3 regions of the Streptomyces sp. V2I9 genome follow, and region 3 is predicted to be linked to each of the others. Evidence: riboswitches for the same ligand, from Rfam matches in the RefSeq annotation. Region 3 holds a riboswitch; each other region holds the start of a gene.
The links. A riboswitch is a leader RNA that binds a small molecule or an ion and turns the genes downstream of it on or off. The one in region 3 is predicted to bind cobalamin.

Region 1: another riboswitch for cobalamin. It lies ahead of QFZ71_RS21065 (ribonucleoside-diphosphate reductase subunit alpha); the one in region 3 lies ahead of QFZ71_RS00915 (ABC transporter substrate-binding protein).
Region 2: another riboswitch for cobalamin. It lies ahead of QFZ71_RS05215 (cobalamin biosynthesis protein); the one in region 3 lies ahead of QFZ71_RS00915 (ABC transporter substrate-binding protein).

What each region holds. Positions count from the first base shown of each region.
Region 1 covers NZ_JAUSZJ010000002.1:4,750,920-4,754,169, reverse strand. The annotation lists gene QFZ71_RS21080 (YbdD/YjiX family protein) at 1-186, shown strand, start outside; gene QFZ71_RS21075 (hypothetical protein) at 414-1,100, shown strand; gene QFZ71_RS21070 (GNAT family N-acetyltransferase) at 1,100-1,609, shown strand; cobalamin riboswitch at 1,661-1,797, shown strand; gene QFZ71_RS21065 (ribonucleoside-diphosphate reductase subunit alpha) at 1,934-3,250, shown strand, end outside.
Region 2 covers NZ_JAUSZJ010000002.1:1,158,033-1,161,282, reverse strand. The annotation lists gene QFZ71_RS05220 (cobyric acid synthase) at 1-518, opposite strand, end outside; gene QFZ71_RS05215 (cobalamin biosynthesis protein) at 640-1,605, opposite strand; cobalamin riboswitch at 1,741-1,873, opposite strand; gene QFZ71_RS05210 (hypothetical protein) at 2,047-2,274, opposite strand; gene QFZ71_RS05205 (inorganic phosphate transporter) at 2,287-3,250, opposite strand, start outside.
Region 3 covers NZ_JAUSZJ010000002.1:201,006-204,255, forward strand. The annotation lists gene QFZ71_RS00910 (FecCD family ABC transporter permease) at 1-454, opposite strand, end outside; gene QFZ71_RS00915 (ABC transporter substrate-binding protein) at 451-1,497, opposite strand; cobalamin riboswitch at 1,557-1,744, opposite strand; gene QFZ71_RS00920 (beta-ketoacyl synthase) at 1,896-3,122, opposite strand; gene QFZ71_RS00925 (acyl carrier protein) at 3,119-3,250, opposite strand, start outside.

The DNA.
Region 1 (3,250 bases), 4.5 Mb from region 3:
CGACGGCTGGCCGGGCGGATCCGCTGGTACGTCCGCGAGGTGACCGGCGAGTCGGTCTACGACCGGTACGTGGCGCACGCCCGCGCACACGATCCGGACGCGCCCGTCCTGTCCCGCCGCGCCTTCGAGCGCGCACGCATGGACGCCCGCGAGGCGGACCCCCGCGAGGGCTTCCGCTGCTGCTGAGCCCGACGGCCGGTCACCAGGCCCTCGCTCACGGGCCGTCGCCCCTCCCCCGATGGGGCGGGCGGCGGCCCGGCGGCCTTTCAGTCGCCCGCCGGCCTTCCGGTCGCCCGGCGGTCCGCTGCCCGCCGGCCTTTCCACTGCCCGCCGGGCCCGGCCGTCCTTCCGGTGCCTTCCCGTCGTTCGCCTTCCCGGCACACGGAGCCCTCACCGTACGCAAGGATGTGCGCATGACCTCGCGTTCCCGGCGGCCCCGGTTCCGGCTCGTCCGCACCATCACCCCGGCGGCGCCGGCAGTGGCCCTGGCCGCCTCGGCGGGCTGCGGCACCGAGCCGCCGCCCGACGCGCGGGCGGCGGACCCGAGCGGTTCGGCCGTCCCGGCGCCCGACCGGGCGGAGCTGGAGGCGCGGGCGCGGGCCGCGCGGACCGTCCCGGAGCATGTGTGGGTGACCGAGGCCGACGGCTTCGCCCTGGCCCGCCGGTCGGTCGGGGTGCTCGGCGACGACGGGTTCGGCAGCGCCTACACCTCGCCGGACGGCGGCCGCATCCAGCTGTCGGTGGAGCGCCGCCCGCACGCCGTGGCCGACTGCACGGACGCCGCCGCCCACCCGGCCGGCCGGAAGCCCCCCGCGACCTGCGAGCGGGACGGCGGACAGTGGTACAGCGCCACGGAGTCGGGGCACGCGTACGCGCGCGAACAGGGCGGCCTCGTGGTGACGTTGAGCGGAACACGCCAGGAGGTGGACCGGGCGACGCTGCGGGCGGCGGCCCTGGCCGCCCACCGGGCCGACGACCGCGAACTCGACGAGGTCCTGCCGCCCGCCGGCCCGGACTCCGCCGAGCGGCCGGTCGAGCGCGGCGACCTGCCGCCGGTGGGGGACGGCGCCCCCGACAACGACGTGGGAACGAGTGGTTGATGAAGGTGACGGTCAGGGTGGCCGACCCCGCCGAACACGCCGTTCTCGGCGAGATCATCGCCGAGGCGTATCTGGGCGACGGCCTGCTGGACGGTCCGCGGGACCCGTACCTGCTGAAGCTGCGGGCGGTGGAGCAGCGGGCGGCCGAGGCGGAGGTCCTCGTCGCGGTGGCCCCGGAGGGGGCGGTGCTCGGCGGGGTGACGTACGTCCCGCCGGGTGCTCCGTGGTGCGACATCGCCGGTCCGGACGAGGCCGAGTTCCGGATGCTGGCGGTGGCCCGCGCGGGGCGCGGGCGGGGCGCGGGCGAGGCGCTGGTGCGGGCCTGCATCGAGCGGGCCCGGTCCGCCGACGGGGTCCGGGCGCTGGTGCTGTCGACGCAGCCGGCCATGTTCCCGGCCCGGAGGATCTACCGCCGGCTGGGCTTTCTGCGGACCCCCGAGCGGGACTGGGAGCCGGTGCCGGGCCTACGGCTCATGACGTTCCGGCTGGACCTGGAGGCGTCTTCCTAGGCGCGAAGGACATCGCCGCGACACAACATGTGGGGGCCACATCATCCGGCTGCCCCCACATGTATGCTCGACCTCGCTGTCGCCGCAGGGGAATCCGGTGCGAATCCGGAACTGTCCCGCAACGGTGTGATCAGTGCGCTTCTGCGCACCCGCAAGTCCGAAGACCTGTCGACAGCGCGTCCGGCTCGACCGAACCGGGCGCCAGACGTCCGGGCCTCGCGGATGGGCCGGTGGACGCCGTCAGCTGCGCTGCCCCGACCCCGGGTTTCGCGCTGCCCGGCTTCTCCGCCCTCCGCAGGCCCCTGCCGAGCGAGGGAAAGCCCTGTGACCATCGCGCCCGCCGATCCGGTTTCAGCCACCGAATCCGCAGTGCCCCCGGTGTCGGCCACGGCCGGGAACACCCCGAACGACGGACCCGGTACCGCGCTGCTGCGGACCCTGACCGATCTCACCGTCGATCTTCCCGACACCGACCCCGGCCGGGTCGCCGCCGCCGCGCTGCGCGGGCGCAACGCCCGCTCCGACGAGGCCGAGCTGCGCTCGCTGGCCACCGAGGCCGCCGCGGGGCTGATCTCCGAGGACCCGGCGTACTCCCGGCTCGCCGCCCGGCTGCTGACCCGTACGATCGCGGACGAGGCCGCGGGCCAGGGCGCGACGTCCTTCTCCGCCTCGGTCGTCGTCGGGCACCGCGAGGGCCTGATCGCGGACCGCACCGCCGCCTTCGTCGAGCTGCACGCGAAGGCGCTGGACGAGCTGGTCGAGCGGGCGCTGGCCGAGGGCGCGGACGACCGCTTCGGCTACTTCGGTCTCCGTACGCTGCACAGCCGCTATCTGCTGCGCCACCCGCACACCCGCCAGGTGATCGAGGTCCCGCAGCACTTCATGCTGCGGGTGGCGGCGGGCCTCGCCGAGGACGAGTCGGCGCGGGCGCTGGACGAGGTCGCCGCGCTCTACGGGCTGATGAGCAAGCTGGACTACCTCCCCTCCTCCCCCACGCTCTTCAACTCCGGCACCCGGCACCCGCAGATGTCCTCCTGCTATCTGCTGGACTCGCCCAAGGACGAGCTGGACTCGATCTACGACCGCTACCACCAGGTGGCACGGCTCTCGAAGCACGCGGGCGGCATCGGTCTGTCGTACTCCCGCATCCGCGCCAGGGGTTCGCTGATCCGGGGCACCAACGGGCACTCCAACGGCATCGTGCCGTTCCTCAAGACGCTGGACGCCTCGGTGGCCGCGGTGAACCAGGGGGGCCGGCGCAAGGGCGCCGCGGCCGTCTACCTGGAGACCTGGCACGCGGACATCGAGGAGTTCCTGGAGCTGCGCGACAACACCGGCGAGGACCAGCGGCGTACGCACAACCTGAACCTGGCGCACTGGATCCCGGACGAGTTCATGCGCCGGGTCGAGGCGGACACCGAGTGGTCGCTGTTCTCCCCGGCGGACGTGCCCGAGCTGGTCGATCTGTGGGGCGACGCGTTCGACGCCGCCTACCGGGCGGCCGAGGCCGCGGGGCTGGCCCGCAAGGCGATGCCGGCGCGTGAGCTGTACGGCCGGATGATGCGGACCCTCGCGCAGACCGGGCAGGGGTGGATGACGTTCAAGGACGCCTCCAACCGGACCGCGAACCAGACCGCCGAG
Region 2 (3,250 bases), 960 kb from region 3:
AAGACCCCGCCCCGGTCGATGTCCCCGACCACCAGCACGGGGAAGCCCGCGGCCCGCGCGATCCCCATGTTCACGATGTCGGTGCGCCGCAGGTTGATCTCCGCCGGCGAACCGGCCCCCTCGCAGATCACCGCGTCGTACGCCGACCGGAGCTGCTCCAGGCAGTCGGTGACCGTGCCGAGCAGCGCCTCCTGACGGCCCCCGTGGTATCCCCGCGCGCTCATCTCGCCGACCGGCCTGCCCATCAGGACCACCTGACTGGACCGGTCGCCGCCCGGCTTCAGCAGCACCGGGTTCATCAGGGCCGTCGGCTCCACCCGTGCCGCCTGCGCCTGCATCGCCTGGGCCCGGCCGATCTCCGCGCCCTCGCGGGTCACGAAGGAGTTCAGCGACATGTTCTGCGCCTTGAAGGGCGCGACCTTCACACCCTGGCGCACCAGCCAGCGGCAGATGCCCGCCGTGACGACGCTCTTGCCCGCATCGGACGTGGTCCCCGCGACCAGCAGCCCACCGCTCATGCCCGCTCCCGTTCCTGTACCGCGTCCCGTGCCGGACCGTCCACGCCCGTCCCCTCGGGGCGCCCCGTGCCCGTACCGCGGCGCGTCCCCGCGGCGCGTCCCGTTCCCGTGCCCCGACCGCTCACGTCCGTCCCCGCTTCCGCCCCGCGAGGAGGCATCCCGCCGCCAGCCGGCCCGCCACGCACACCCCGAGGGCCAGCAGACCCACCCGGCGCGACAGACGCACCGCGCGTTCGATGTCCGCGCCGCGCACGTCCCGCCCGGCCGCCCCGTTCAGCACCGGCCGGTGCTCGACGCGCCCCGCGTACGCCAGCGTGCCGCCGAGCCGTACGCCGAGCGCCCCGGCGAACGCGGCCTCCACCGGCCCCGCGTTCGGGCTCGGGTGGCGGTGCGCGTCGGCCCTCCAGGCGCGTACGGCGTCCAGGGGCCGCCCGCCGCCCACCACCGCCAGCGCGGCCGTCAGCCGGGCGCCCGGCCACCCCGCCACGTCGTCCAGCCGGGCCGAGGCCCAGCCGTAGCGGCGGTAGCGGGGCGACCGGTGGCCGACCATCGCGTCGAGGGTGTTCACCGCACGGAACCCGACGAGCCCCGGCACTCCGCCGATCGCGCCCCACACCAGCGCGCCCACGACGGCGTCCGAGGTGTTCTCCGCGACCGACTCGACGACGGCGCGGGCGATCCCCGGACCGTCCAGGGCGTGCGGATCGCGCCCGCACAGATGCGGCAGCCGCCGCCGGGCCGCCTCCAGGTCCCCGGCGGTCAGCGCATCCCCGATGGCACGGGCCTCCCGGCCCAGCGACGTACCGCCGACGACGGACCAGGCGGTGGCGGCGGTCAGCGCGACGGCGAGCGCGGGGCGGGTCCGGACGGCGCGCGCGGTCAGCGCGGCGGCCCCCACGGCGCCTCCGGCGCAGACGAGGGTGTGCAGTGCGCCCCGGCCCCGGTCGTCCCGCCACAGCAGGGACTCCACCCGTGCGGCGGCCCGGCCGAACCCGGCGACGGGGTGGCCCCGCCGTGGATCGCCCAGGAGGGCGTCGGCGATCAGCCCGGCCGTGGCGCCGTACGCGAAGACGCGATCGGCCCGCACGGGTCAGCCCGCCGCGGGGAGAGGCGTTCCGGCGGCTCGGCCCGGAGTCGGGGGCACGGAATGCGGCACACGGCGGCCGGGCATGGCGTAGTCCTCACTCAGGGTCCGCGCCCTGGTTCGACGTGACGGCGACGAGAGTCTCCTGGCTCCCGGATCCGCAGTTCCCCCGGCCTTCCAGCCCGCGTACCGCGAGCCGTGACGTCCGGTGTGGGGGAGTGCTCCCCGGTGACAGTGGCGGGACCGCGCCGGATTCGCACCGGCTTCCTCTGCTGTCGCCGTAAATGGCTCCGGCAGTCCACCACGCCCCGCGAACAGCCGTCAACTCGCTGTTGACCTGCGGGGCTCCACTGTGGGCAGACGCACATCGGGCCGGACACACAGGTGTGGGTCCGGCCCGATGGAGTGCCGATGCGGGGCGCCCGGGGGCGTACGCGTGACGGGTCAGGCGACGATCAGGTAGATCCCGTACGCGACCGCCGCCGCGCACGCCGCGAAGCAGGCGTAGGCGCTGGTGCGGGCCAGCGCGGCCGACCCGCCGGAGGCGCCGCCGGACGGGGCCGACAGCTTGGAGAGGGCGACGATGCCCAGGGTGAAGAGGCCGACCAGCGCGACGGTGACCACGAGGCTGACACCGAAGACGGAGGCGAGAGCTGCCCAGTCGATTTTCATGTGGATCCGTCCTTACACCGTGGCCGTCGGCCGGGCCGGGTCGTCGGGCGCCGATGCCGGGGCCGCGATGGTGGTCATGAGGCCGGCGGCCGGGACGCCGGCGGGCGGCGGCTGGACCGCGGCCATGGCGGTGGTGACGACGCCCCGGGGCTCGTCGTCGCCGTCCGAGTCGTTGACGTTGGTGTGGTCGACCGGCTGGCGGCGCGAGGCCAGCCAGATGGCGAAGGAGCCGCCGACGAGCAGGAGCGCGGTGACGGCGATGCCCCACGTGCCCTGCTTGGTCAGGAACTCGGCGGCGGCGCCGACCAGACCGGCGGCCGGCAGCGTCAGGCCCCAGGCGACGAACATCCGGGTGGCGGTGGACCAGCGGACCACGCCCCCCTTGCGGCCGAGGCCCGCGCCCATCACGGCACCCGAGCAGGACTGGGTGGTGGAGAGCGAGAAGCCGAGGTGCGAGGAGGCCAGGATGACGGTGGCCGCACTGGTCTGGGCCGCGAAGCCCTGCGGCGGCTTGAGGTCGGTCAGGCCCTTGCCCATGGTGCGGATGATGCGCCAGCCGCCGAGGTAGGTGCCGAGGGCGATGGCGACGCCGGCGGAGACGATGACCCACATCGGCGGGTTGGAGCCGGGAGCCAGGACACCGCTGGTGACCAGGGCGAGGGTGATGATGCCCATCGTCTTCTGGGCGTCGTTGGTGCCGTGGGCGAGCGAGACGAGCCCCGCGGAGGCGATCTGCCCGGCCCGGTAGCCCTTGGCGGTGGACTTCAGCTGGTTCGGGTCGGTGACGTTCCGGTTGATCCGGTACGTCAGCCGCGTGGCCAGCATCGCGGCGAAGCCGGCGACCAGGGGGGCGGCGATCGCCGGGAGCAGGACCTTGGTGACGACGGTGCCGCCGTTGATCGAGGACCAGCCGGCCGACATGACCGCGGCGCCGATCAGACCGCCGAACAGGGCGTGGGAGGAACTGGAGGGGAGG
Region 3 (3,250 bases):
CCGACAGCGACACCGCTCCCCCGCCGACCCCGAGGACGACCACCACGACCGCCCCGGTGGAGGCGCCGGAGGAGACGCCGAGGACGAAGGGGTCGGCGAGCGGATTGCGCAGCAGCGACTGCATCACCGTGCCGCACACCGCGAGTCCGGCGCCGCACACGGCGGCGAGGAGGGTGCGCGGCATGCGGAGGTTCCAGACGATGCCGTCCCGGATCGGGCTGAGGTCACTCGCGCCGAGCCCGAGGTGCGCGGCGACGGTGGAGCGGACGTCGGGGACGGAGATCCGGGCGGGCCCGATGGTGACGGCGACCGCGACGGAGGCCAGGAGGAGGAGCAGGCCGCCTCCCCAGAGCAGCACGGCGAGCGGAGCACCGATCCGTGCGGGGCCGTCGGGGTGGGTGGCGGCGGGCGGCGCGTCGGCCCGCTCTTCGGCCGCACGGCTGTCCGCGCTCACTCCGCGAGCCCGAAGTCGCGCAGTCCGGCCGCGACGCGCTCCAGTCCCTCGACGGTCCGGATGGTGGGGTTCATGGCCTGGCCGCTGAGGAGTACGTAGCGGCGGTTCCTGACGGCGTCCATCGTCTTCGTGACCGGGTCGGACTCCAGGAACTCGATCTTCTTCCGGGCGCTCTCGGCGGTCTGCGTCGTGCGGCTGAGGTCGCCGATGACCAGGACGTCGGGGTTGCGGTCGGCGACGGTCTCCCAGTTGATCTGGGGCCATTCGTCGCGGGTGTCGTCGAAGACGTTCTTGGCCCCGAGTTCCCTGGTGATGACGCCGGGCGCGCCGCAGCAGCCCGCGAGGTAGGGGGCCTTGGAGTCGGAGAACCAGTAGAGGAGGGAGGTACCGGAGGCGTCGATGCCGTCGGTGGCCTCGTCCACGCGGGTGCGGAGCTTCTTCACCAGGGCGTCGCCGCGTTCGGGAACGTCGAACACCTGGGCCAGTTCGCGTACTTCGGTGTAGACGCTGTCCATCGTCAGGGGTGCGGTGCGGGCTCCGTCGCCGCCGCCGCTGTTGTCCTTGCCGACGCAGTCGGCGGGCGAGATGTAGGTCGGGACGCCCAGCTTCTCGAACTGTTCGCGCGGGGCGACGCCGCCCTTGGCGAGGGTCGAGGCGAACGAGGCGGAGAGGAAGTCGGGCTCCTTGTCGAGGACCTTCTCCGAGGACGGCCGGTTCTCCGCTATCCGCTCGACGCCCGCGTTGGCCTTCTCCAGCCCCTTCATCACCGGGTCGCTCCAGGTGGCGGTACCGGCGAGCCGGTCGGCGAGGCCGAGGGAGAGCAGGATCTCGGTCGAACCCTGGTCGACGGAGACGGCCCGCTCGGGCGGGGCCTGCACGGTGACGGTGCGTCCGCAGTTCTCGAGCGTGAGCGGGAACCCGGCGGTCCTGCCGCTCTCGTCGCTCCTGCCGGGTCCCTGGCCGCCGCAGGCGGTCAGCGTGAGCAGGCCCGCCGCGAACAGGGCGGCGGTACGTATCGGGGCGGAGGTGGCTGTGGGCAGCACGAAGGACCTCGGTGTCTCTGGGCCCTGTCGCGGAGCCCGTCGTACGGTTCCCGCGCCCGGGTACGGGCGCGGGCGCCAGCAGGTCTTCGGACTCGGGTTCGTCCGGGCGGGACGCCTTCCCGGAGCGCGGGTGCGCTCCAGTGGCCGTGGCCCCGCCCGTCCCCCTCACCGCTGCGCGTCAGTTCCGGGTTCGCACCGGATTCCCTGACCCCGTCGCTGGGGTTCGACTGGCCCCGGCAAGCTATCACGCGCCTTCGCCCGGACCAGGGACGGTGCGACCAGCCGGTGCGCGGGGCCGGTGCGGCGTGGGATCGGCCCGCCGCACCGGCCCGTGGAGGGCTCCGCCGGGGTGCCGGAACCCGTGGTTCACCCGGTCCGAGCGGCACGGAATCCCGAGGTCAGGGGGCGGCCTGGAGGGCGATCACCGCGTTCTGGCCGCCGAAGCCGAAGGAATGGCTGACGGCCCGCCGTACGGGTGTCACGCGCGGGGCCTTGGTGACGCAGTCGATGTCGAATCCGGGCTCGGGGGCGTCCAGGTTCGCGATCGGCGGGATCACCCCGTGCTGGAGCGTGAGAATCGTCAGGCCCGCCTCGATGGCGCCGGCCGCTCCCATGCAGTGGCCCAGGACGCCCTTGGGGGCGGTGACGGGCGGCCGGTGCGGGTAGGCCCGGCTGATGAGCGCGGCTTCGGTGGCGTCGTTGAGGGGGGTCGACGTCCCGTGCGCGTTGACGTGGTCGACGTCTCCGGCCTGCCAGCCCGCGTCGCGCAGCGCCGCGTCGACGGCTTCCCGCGCGACCGCCCCGGAAGGGTGGGGGCTGGTGGGGTGGTGGGCGTCCGTGGTGGCGCCCGTGCCGGCGATCAGCGCTCGAGGGGCGGCTCCTCTGGACCGGGCGTCCTCGGCCCGTTCCAGGACCATGACGGCGGCGCCCTCGCCCATGACGAGCCCGGCCCGGTCGGCGGCGAAGGGGCGGCAGAGCCGGGCGGGGTCGCCGTCCCGCGGTGCCGCCGCGCCGGAGCGGCCGAAGCCGGTCATGGCGACCGGGAAGACGATCGACTCGGTGGCCCCGGCGATGGCGATGTCGCAGTGGCCGAGCGTCAGCATGTCCCGTGCGACCGAGAGCGCGGTCACCCCCGACGAACAGGCCGTGCAGGGGGCGAGGCTGGGGCCGGTGGCCTTCATGTCGATGGCGATCTCGGCCGCGGGCATGCTCGGGATGGTCAGCAGGATGCCCGAGGGAGAGGTGGCCTCGGGGCCTCGCCGGTCCAGCGCGACGGCCTGTTCGGTGAGCCCGGCGGATCCTCCGCTGCTGGTGCCGACGACGACGGCGACCCGGGCGCCGTCCCACTGCGCGGGGTCGAGCCCGGCGTCGGCGACCGCCTCGCGGGCGGCCAGGAGGGCGAACTTGACGTACCGGCCCATCCGGAAGGCGGTCCGGCCGCCGACGGCGTCGTCGAGGTCGATGCCGGAGACCGTGCAGGCGAAGTCGACCGCGCAGCCCCGGAGTTCGGGAACGGTCGCGGCGGGCGAGACGCCGGCGCGGACTCCGTCCCAGGTGGTGTCGGTGGTGTGGCCGACCGGGGTGATCATTCCCAGCCCGGTGACGGCGATGGCGGGTCGCTTCATCGGGTGTTGCTCACCGGCACCGTCGCTTCGGCCTCCATGCTGCCGACGGCCGCGTCGATGTACGCGGTGATGTCGGCCAGCGTGGCGTCCTTGTAGAGCTTCTCGGAGTCGGCGGTGACGCCCAGGGT